One region of the Micromonospora sp. WMMD987 genome, then DNA from elsewhere that is predicted to be linked to it. Evidence: predicted binding sites of a transcription regulator. Region 1 holds the regulator's gene; the other holds the start of a gene.
What was found. The regulator HrcA, encoded in region 1, represses chaperone genes, less so after heat shock. The targets are predictions, from matches to a motif close to GGTTNGCACNCTCNNNNNGAGNGTGCNAACC.
Positions count from the first base shown of each region.

Region 2: groES (co-chaperone GroES) is a predicted target of HrcA. The motif match lies at 2,241-2,271, and genes of this name have one in related genera.

Region 1 covers NZ_CP120861.1:5,566,436-5,570,848, reverse strand. The annotation lists gene hemW (radical SAM family heme chaperone HemW) at 1-786, shown strand, start outside; gene O7612_RS23455 (DUF4870 domain-containing protein) at 878-1,480, opposite strand; gene hrcA (heat-inducible transcriptional repressor HrcA) at 1,717-2,739, shown strand; gene dnaJ (molecular chaperone DnaJ) at 2,813-3,958, shown strand; gene O7612_RS23440 (16S rRNA (uracil(1498)-N(3))-methyltransferase) at 3,964-4,413, shown strand, end outside.
Region 2 covers NZ_CP120861.1:6,151,911-6,156,323, forward strand. The annotation lists gene groL (chaperonin GroEL) at 80-1,720, opposite strand; gene groES (co-chaperone GroES) at 1,793-2,107, opposite strand; gene O7612_RS26080 (methyltransferase domain-containing protein) at 2,368-3,570, shown strand; gene ybaK (Cys-tRNA(Pro) deacylase) at 3,581-4,060, shown strand; gene O7612_RS26090 (substrate-binding domain-containing protein) at 4,327-4,413, shown strand, end outside.

The sequences.
Region 1 (4,413 bases):
TACACCCGGATCTCGCTCGGCATGCAGTCCGCCGCCGCCGGGGTGCTGGCGGTCCTCGACCGCACCCACCGCCCCGGGCGGGCCGCCGAGGCCGCCCGGGAGGCCCGCGACGCCGGGTTCGACCACGTCAACCTGGATCTGATCTACGGTACGCCGGGGGAGCGCGCCGAGGACTTCGCCGCCTCACTCGACCAGGTGGTCGCCGCCGGGGCCGACCACGTCAGCGCGTACGCCCTGATCGTGGAGGACGGCACCCGGCTGGCCGCCCGGATGCGGCGCGGTGAGCTGCCGTACCCCTCCGACGACGTGGCGGCGGACCGTTACCTGGCCGCGGAGGCCGCCCTCGACGCCGCCGGCTTCTCCTGGTACGAGGTGTCCAACTGGGCACGCACCGAGGCGGCCCGGTGCCGGCACAACCTGCTCTACTGGACCGGCGCCGACTGGTGGGGCCTCGGCCCGGGGGCGCACAGCCACGTCGGCGGGGTGCGCTGGTGGAACGTCAAGCACCCCACGACGTACGCGCAACGGCTCGCCGCCGGCCACTCACCCGGCCTGGCCCGCGAGGTGCTCACGTCGGACGAGACGCACATGGAGGACGTGATGCTGCGGCTGCGGCTCGCGTCCGGCCTGCCGTTGGCCGCGCTCGACGACGCCGGCCGTGCCGGTGCCGACCGGGCGCTCGCCGCCGGGCTGCTGGACCCGGCGGCCTACCCCCGGGGGCGGGCGGTGCTCACCCTGCGCGGCCGGCTGCTGGCCGACGCGGTGGTCCGCGACCTGCTGCCCTGAGCGCGGTTCCGCCGGCCCGCCGCGCACCCTGCCGGGGTACGCCGGGGCCGGCGGCGGTGCCCGACCGGCCGGGGGAGCGGCCGGCCGGGGCTCACTTGATGAAGCTGGCGGACATCGGGTAGCGGTAGGCCTGACCCTCGTTCGCCTTCATGCCGGCGATGATCCCGAACAGGATCTGGATCACCACGACCGCGATGCTGGGCAGGAAGAGCAGGCACCAGCTCACGAAGAGCAGCACGAACGCGATGATCGACCAGAGGATCTGGAAGTTCAGCGCGGCCAGGGCCTGCGCCCGGACGGCCGGCGACTGCTGTCCGCGTACCAGGTAGGCGATCAGCGGGGCGACGAAGCCGAGCGGGCCGAAGCTGATCAGCGCGCCGGCGGCCCCGCCGAAGTGCGCGACCAGCGCCCAGGTCTTGTCCTCGCTGTTGGCGTAACCGCCGGTCGGTGCGCCGTACGCGCCGCCGGTCGGATATCCGCCACCCGCCGGGGGGTAGCCGGCCGGCGGACCGTAACCGCCCGACGGCGGCTGGTCACCGGGGGGTGGCGGATACCCCCCGGGTGGGGGATAGCCGCCCGACCCCGGGGCACCGGACAGTGGTGCGGTGGGTGGCTCGTATGGCGAGCCCTGGCCAGCGGTCGGGTCCGGCGGGAAGCCGTCCCCCGACCCGGGCGGGCGAGGTGGTTCAGTCATGCCGTCACGGTAGGGGCTGCCGGCAAGGGCGCACCAGAGCGACACTGGTGACGTTGGCCTCGACGTTCGGTCAGCGACCGCTCCGGCCGCCCGTCGGGGTCGACCGCACCGACGGTCCGTCGTTGATCATCACGGCGGCGGTACTGCCGACGTAGACTGGCACTCGCTACAGTCGAGTGCCAGAGCGGTTGCCGGGGCAGCGGCTGCCCCGGTCGACGTGCACCAGGAGGTGGGAGATGGGTCTCGACGACCGCAAACTGGCCGTGTTGCGGGCGATCGTCGAGGACTACGTCGCCACGCAGGAGCCCGTCGGCAGCAAGACGCTGGTCGAGCGGCACCAGCTCGGGGTCTCCCCGGCGACCGTCCGCAACGACATGGCGGTGCTGGAGGAGGAGGGCTACATCCGGCAGCCGCACACCAGCGCCGGTCGGGTGCCCACCGACCGCGGCTACCGCCTCTTCGTCGACCGGCTCTCCCGGGTCAAGCCGCTCAGCCCGGCCGAGCGCCGGGCCATCGAGCGCTTCCTGGTCGGCGCGGTCGACCTGGACGACGTGGTGCACCGCACGGTACGCCTGCTGGCGCAGCTCACCCGGCAGGTCGCCGTGGTGCAGTACCCGTCGCTGGCCCGCTCGTCGGTGCGCCACCTGGAACTGGTGCCGATCTCCACCACCCGGCTGATGCTGGTCATGATCGCCGACACCGGACGGGTCGAGCAGCGGCTGGTCGAGCTGGCCGCGCCGGTGCCGGCCGACGACGTTCTCGACCTGCGCCGGCTGGTCAACGAGAAACTGGTCGGGTGTCGGTTGTCCGACACTCCGCCGCTGGTGCAGGCACTGGTCGACGAGAGCGCGCCGCACCTGCGCGGCGCGATGACCACCCTGTCCACCGTGCTGCTGGAAACGCTGGTGGAGCGCACCGAGGAGCGGCTCGCGCTGGCCGGCACCGCCAACCTCACCCGGGGTGGCCTGCTCGACTTTCAGGGCTCGCTGCGACCCATCCTGGAGGCGCTCGAAGAGGAGGTCGTACTGCTCAAGCTGATCGGCGAGGCGGAACCGAGCACCACCCGGGTACTGATCGGCGACGAGAACGAGGTGGACAACCTCCGCGCCGCCTCGGTGGTCAGCACCGGATACGGCCCGGGCAGCACCATCGTCGGTGGGCTGGGCGTGCTCGGCCCGACCCGGATGGACTACCCCGGCACCATCGCCACGGTGCGTGCCGTGGCACGCTACGTGGGCGAGCTGCTGGCCCAGAACTGACCAGTCAGGGCCGACGGCCGGCTCCGGCCGCCGACCGGCGCAACGCGAGACGAACATGAGGACACGGAACGCAGTGGCCAGGGACTACTACGGCATTCTCGGCGTGAGCCGGGAAGCCTCCGACGACGAGATCAAGCGCGCCTACCGCAAGCTGGCGCGGCAGTTCCACCCGGACGTGAATCCGGACCCGGAGGCACAGGAGAAGTTCAAGGACATCAACGCCGCGTACGAGGTCCTCTCGGACGACCGGAAGCGGCAGATCGTCGACCTGGGCGGCGACCCGCTAGCCCCGGGCGGCGGGGGCGCGGGCGGCCCGGGTGGCCCCGGCGGGGCGGGACCGTTCGTCGGCTTCCAGGACATCATGGACGCCTTCTTTGGTGGCGCGGCCGGCGGCGCGCGTGGTCCGCGCCCGCGTACCCGGCCGGGCGCCGACGCGATCCTGCGGCTGGAACTGGACCTGCACGAGACCGCCTTCGGTGTCGAGGCCCCGATCACCGTCGACACCGCCGTGCTCTGCACCACCTGCTCCGGGGCGGGCACCGCGGCCGGCACCCACCTGGCGACCTGCGAGGCGTGCGGTGGCCGGGGCGAGGTGCAGTCGGTGCAGCGCACCTTCCTCGGGCAGGTGGTCTCGGCCCGACCGTGCACCGTCTGCCAGGGCTACGGCACCACCATCCCGCACCCCTGCCCCACCTGCGCGGGCGACGGCCGGGTGCGGACCCGCCGCTCGCTGACCGTCAAGATCCCGGCCGGGGTCGAGGACGGCATGCGGATCCGGCTGGCCCAGCAGGGCGAGGTCGGCCCGGGCGGCGGCACCGCCGGTGACCTCTACGTCGAGATCCACGAGCGCCCGCACGACGTCTACTCCCGCAAGGGCGACGACCTGCACTGCCGGGTCACCGTCCCGATGACCGCCGCCGCGCTGGGCACCCGGCTCACCATCAAGACGCTGGACAGCGAGGAGACCGTCGACGTCAAGGCCGGCACCCAGCCCGGCAGCACGCTGCGGTTGCGCGCCCGGGGCGTACCGCACCTGCGCGGCACCGGCCGGGGGGACCTCTACGTCCACCTCGACGTGCGTACCCCCACCAAGCTCGACGCCGACCAGGAGAAGATGCTGCGGGACTTCGCCAAGACCCGGGGCGAGGAGGTCGCCGAGCTGAGCAAGCAGGGCGGCTTCTTCTCCCGGATGCGCGACGCCTTCAACGGTCACGCCTGACCGTCGTGTCCGCGTCGCTGTTCCTGGTCGAGTCGCTGCCCACCGCCGACCGGTTCACCCTGGACGGCCCCGAAGGGCACCACGCCGCCACCGTGCAGCGGGTGCACGTCGGCGAGGAACTGCTGCTCGCCGACGGTCGGGGTGGCACCGTGGCTGCCGTGGTCACCGCCGTCGGCCGGGGCACCCTCGACCTTGCCGTCACCTCCCGGGGCCACGTCGACGCGGACGTCCCCCGGCTGGTCGTGGTGCAGGGCATCGCCAAGGGCGACCGGGGTGAACTGGCGGTGCAGGCGATGACCGAGGTGGGGGTGGACGAGATCGTGCCCTGGTCGGCCTCCCGCTCGGTGGTGCAGTGGCGCGGCGACCGGGGCGTACGGGCACGGGCGAAGTGGGTGGCCACGGCCCGGGAGGCGACCAAGCAGGCCCGCCGGGCGCGGCTGCCGGTGGTCGCCGGG
Region 2 (4,413 bases), 590 kb from region 1:
CGTAAGCAGGGTGCCCCGCATGCGTCAGGGCGCACCGCCGACGTACGACGGTGCGCCCTGAACCGGTTCTACCGCGAGGTCAGAAACCCGGGCCGTGCTGGTGGCCGTGACCGTGGCCGTGCCCACCGGCGGCGGCCGGCTCCGGCTGCTCCGGCTTCTCGACCACCAGGCTCTCGGTGGTCAGCAGCAGCCCGGCGATCGACGCGGCGTTGGTGACCGCGTTGCGGGTCACCTTCACCGGGTCGATGATGCCGGACTTCACCAGGTCGACGTACTCGCCCTCGGCGGCGTCGAGGCCGTTACCCCAGTCCTGGCCGCCGACCTTCTCCACCACCACGTAGCCGTCGTGGCCGGCGTTCTGGGCGATCCAGCGCAGCGGCTCGACCAGCGACTTGCGCACGATCGAGACGCCGACCTTCTCGTCACCGGTCAGGCCGAGGTCGTCGTCGAGCACCGCGCGGATCTGGGCCAGCGCGGCGCCGCCGCCGGGGACCGTACCCTCCTCGACCGCGGCCTTGGTCGCGGCGATCGCGTCCTCGATGCGGTGCTTGCGCTCCTTCATCTCGACCTCGGTCGCCGCGCCGGCCTTGATGACCGCGATGCCACCGGAGAGCTTGGCCAGCCGCTCGGCCAGCTTCTCCCGGTCCCAGTCGGAGTCGGACGCCTCGATCTCCTTGCGGATCTGGGCGACCCGGTCGGTGACCTCGGCGGACTTGCCGCCGCCGTCGATGACGGTGGTGTTCTCCTTGTCGACCACGACCCGCCGGGCGGTGCCGAGCGCCTCCAGGCCGACCTGGTCGAGCCGGTAGCCCAGCTCCGGGGCGACCAGCTCGGCGCCGGTCAGGATCGCCATGTCCTGGAGCATCGCCTTGCGCCGGTCGCCGAAGCCGGGGGCCTTGACCGCGCAGACCTTGATGGTCTTGCGGATCGCGTTGACCACCAGGGTGGACAGCGCCTGGCCCTCGACGTCCTCGGCGACGATCAGCAACGGCTTGCTGTTCTGGAGGACCTTCTCCAGCAGCGGCAGCAGCTCCTCGATCGCCGAGATCTTCTGCGTGGTGATGAGGATGTACGGGTCGTCCAGCACCGACTCCTGCGACTCCGCGTCGGTGACGAAGTTCGGCGAGATGAAGCCCTTGTCGAACTGGAGACCCTCGGTCACCTCCAGCTCGGTGGTGAGGGTGGAGCCCTCCTCGACGGTGATGACACCGTCGCGGCCGACCTTCTCCATCGCCTCGGCGATCAGCGCGCCGATGGTGGCGTCCTGCGCGGAGATCGTCGCGACGTGCGCGATCGACTCCTTGTCGGCCACCTCCACGGCCCGGCCGAGCAGCGCCTCGGAGACCTTGGTGGCCGCCGCGTCGATGCCCCGCTTGAGGCCGGTCGGGTTGGCCCCGGCGGCCACGTTGCGCAGGCCCTCGCGCACCATCGCCTGGGCCAGCACGGTCGCGGTGGTGGTCCCGTCGCCGGCGACGTCGTTGGTCTTCGTCGCCACCTCCTTGACCAGCTGCGCGCCGAGGTTCTCGTACGGGTTGGTGAGCTCGATCTCCTTGGCGATGGTCACACCATCGTTGGTGATCGTGGGCGCACCGAATTTCTTGTCCAGGACGACGTTGCGCCCGCGCGGGCCGAGGGTGACCTTGACCGCGTCCGCGAGGGCGTTGACACCGTGCTCCAGCAGGTGCCGGGCGTCGTCCGAGAAGCTCAGGATCTTCGCCATGAATGTCCCTTCGAAGCGACGTCGCCCCGGCCCGGCGAGCCGGACCGGGGCGACGACACTGGAATCGGTTGGTTACTTCTCGATGACCGCGAGAACGTCGCGGGCGGAGAGCACCAGGTACTCCTCGCCGGCGTACTTGATCTCGGTGCCGCCGTACTTCGAGTAGAGGACGGTGTCGCCGACCTTGACGTCGAGCGGCACGCGGTTGCCCTTGTCGTCGATCCGGCCGGGGCCGACGGCGAGGACGGTGCCCTCCTGCGGCTTCTCCTTGGCGGTGTCGGGGATCACGATGCCCGACGCCGTGGTGGTCTCAGCCTCGTTCGCCTGGACCACGATGCGGTCCTCGAGCGGCTTGATCGCAACCTTGGTCGCGGTAGTCACGGGCATACCCTCCTGGGGTACTTGGTTTCGTTGCCGGCCGAGAGTCCGACCAGCGTCAATTGCCACATGCCACCGGGCGGGGCCGTCGTCGCGGGTGCCGGTCCGCCTGGCGTTCAGCACCCGGACCGGGTGGCCCGGACGCTGGCACCCTCGGGGTGAGAGTGCTAATCGCAGGTTATTCCTCGGCTAGCACTCCGTCAAGGAGAGTGCCAACGAGACACCTCCCCGTGTCGCCCCGGTCCCGCACCGGACCGGACAATGGGCCGGTGGATCTGGACCAGTTCGCCGCCCTGCGTACCCCCGAGGGGTCGGCCGTGCTCGCCGCGGCGACCGAGGTGGCCGGCGGTGACCCGCTGGTCGCGGCGGCGGCGCTGCGCTCGCGCGGGGTGCCGGCCGGGCTGGCCGCCGCGGCGCTGACCCAGGCCGAGCTGCGCCGCCGGGCGGTCGGCAAGTTCGGCCCGGAGGCGGCCGGGATGTTCCTCACCCGCCCCGGCCTGGAACAGGCCACCCGCCGCGTGGTCGCCGACCGGCGGGCGGCCAGGCTCGCCGCCGCCGGGGTGCGCACCCTCGCCGACCTGGGTTGCGGCCTCGGCGCCGACGCGCTCGCCGCCGCCCGCGCCGGCATCCGGGTGTACGGGGTGGAGGCCGATCCGGTCACCGCCGCGCTGGCCGCCGCCAACGCCGAGGCCGCCGGGCTGGCCGCGATGTTCACCGTGGAGCGCGGTGACGCGACCGCGTTCGACGTGACCCGGGTCGACGCGGTCTTCTGCGACCCGGCCCGGCGGCGGGCCGGCACCGGTCGACGGATCTTCGACCCGGACGCCTACTCGCCACCGTGGGACTTCGTCACCGGGCTGGCCGGGCGGGTGCCGCACACGGTGGTGAAGGTGGCCCCCGGTCTCGACCACGCGCGGATCCCGGCCGGGACCGAGGCGGAGTGGGTCAGCGTCGACGGCGACCTGGTCGAGGCGGCCCTCTGGGGCGGGCCGCTCGCCGAGGTGCCCCGCCGGGCGACCGTGCTGCGGTCGGCGCACGGCCACCAGCTCACCGGCGCGGGCGAGGCGGAGGCGACGGTCGGACCGGTCCGGCGCTACCTGTACGACCCGGACCCGGCGGTGGTCCGGGCGCACCTCGTCGCCGAGCTGGCCGGCACGCTGGACGCGACCCTGGCCGACCCGAGCATCGCCTACCTGTACGCCGACGCCCCGCGGCCGACCCCGTTCGGCCGCTGCCTGGAGATCGTCGACGTGCTGCCGTTCTCGCTGAAGCGGCTGCGGGCGCTGCTGCGGGAGCGGCGGATCGGCCGGGTGGAGATCCTCAAGCGGGGTTCGGCGCTGGTGCCCGAACAACTGCGCCGGGACCTGAGGCTGGTCGGCGAGCATCCGGCCAGCCTGGTGCTGACCCGGGTGGCCGGGGCGCCGACGGTGCTGATCGGCCGACCGGTCGCGCAGGCGGGTACACCGGACTAGCGTGACCGGCATGGCGGGACGGGCCACCGCGGCGACCGCGCTGCTGACCAAGCGGAAGATCGCGTACCGCACCCATCCGTACGACGTCTCCCCGGACGCGCCCGACTACGGCGCGCTGGTCGCGGCGGCGCTCGGGGTGCCGCCGGAGCGGGTGTTCAAGACGCTGGTCGTCGAGGTGGACGGGGCACTGGCGGTGGCGGTCGTCCCGGTCACCGGCGAGCTGGACCTCAAAGCGCTGGCGGCGGCGCTGGGCGGCAAACGGGCCGCGCTGGCCGACCGGGCCGTCGCCGAGCGGAGCACCGGATACGTGCGGGGTGGGATCAGTCCGCTCGGCCAGCGACGCCGGCTGCCGACGGTGGTGGACGCCTCCGCCCTGGCCCACCCGACCGTCTACGTCTCGGCCGGCCGCCGGGGGTTGCAGCTCCAGCTCGCCCCGGCCGACCTGGTCGCCCTGACCGGGGCCGGCACCGCGCGGATCGCCGCCGGCTGACCGGGCCGGGCGACGGTGGTCGCCGGCCGACCGGCGACGACGGCCGGGGCGACGATCCGGGGGCGACGGCGGTCGCAGAACGGACACGCAGTGTGATTGCCGGACGGGTGTCCTGGTGGTGACAACCGCGTTGCTGAATTGTTACCGCCGCCAACAAACTTCTGACCTCGGCACCCTTGCGCCCGAGATGTGAGCGGGAATACGTTGCCGGACACAACAAAACACCGACCACTCCTTCCCCCACCCTCGAAAGGACCCGTGCAGACATGCGCAAGGGCTTCCTCACCTTCGCCGCCGTCGGCCTGCTGGCCACCGGCAGCATGGCCGCCTGTGGCGACGACTCCAAGAGCAAC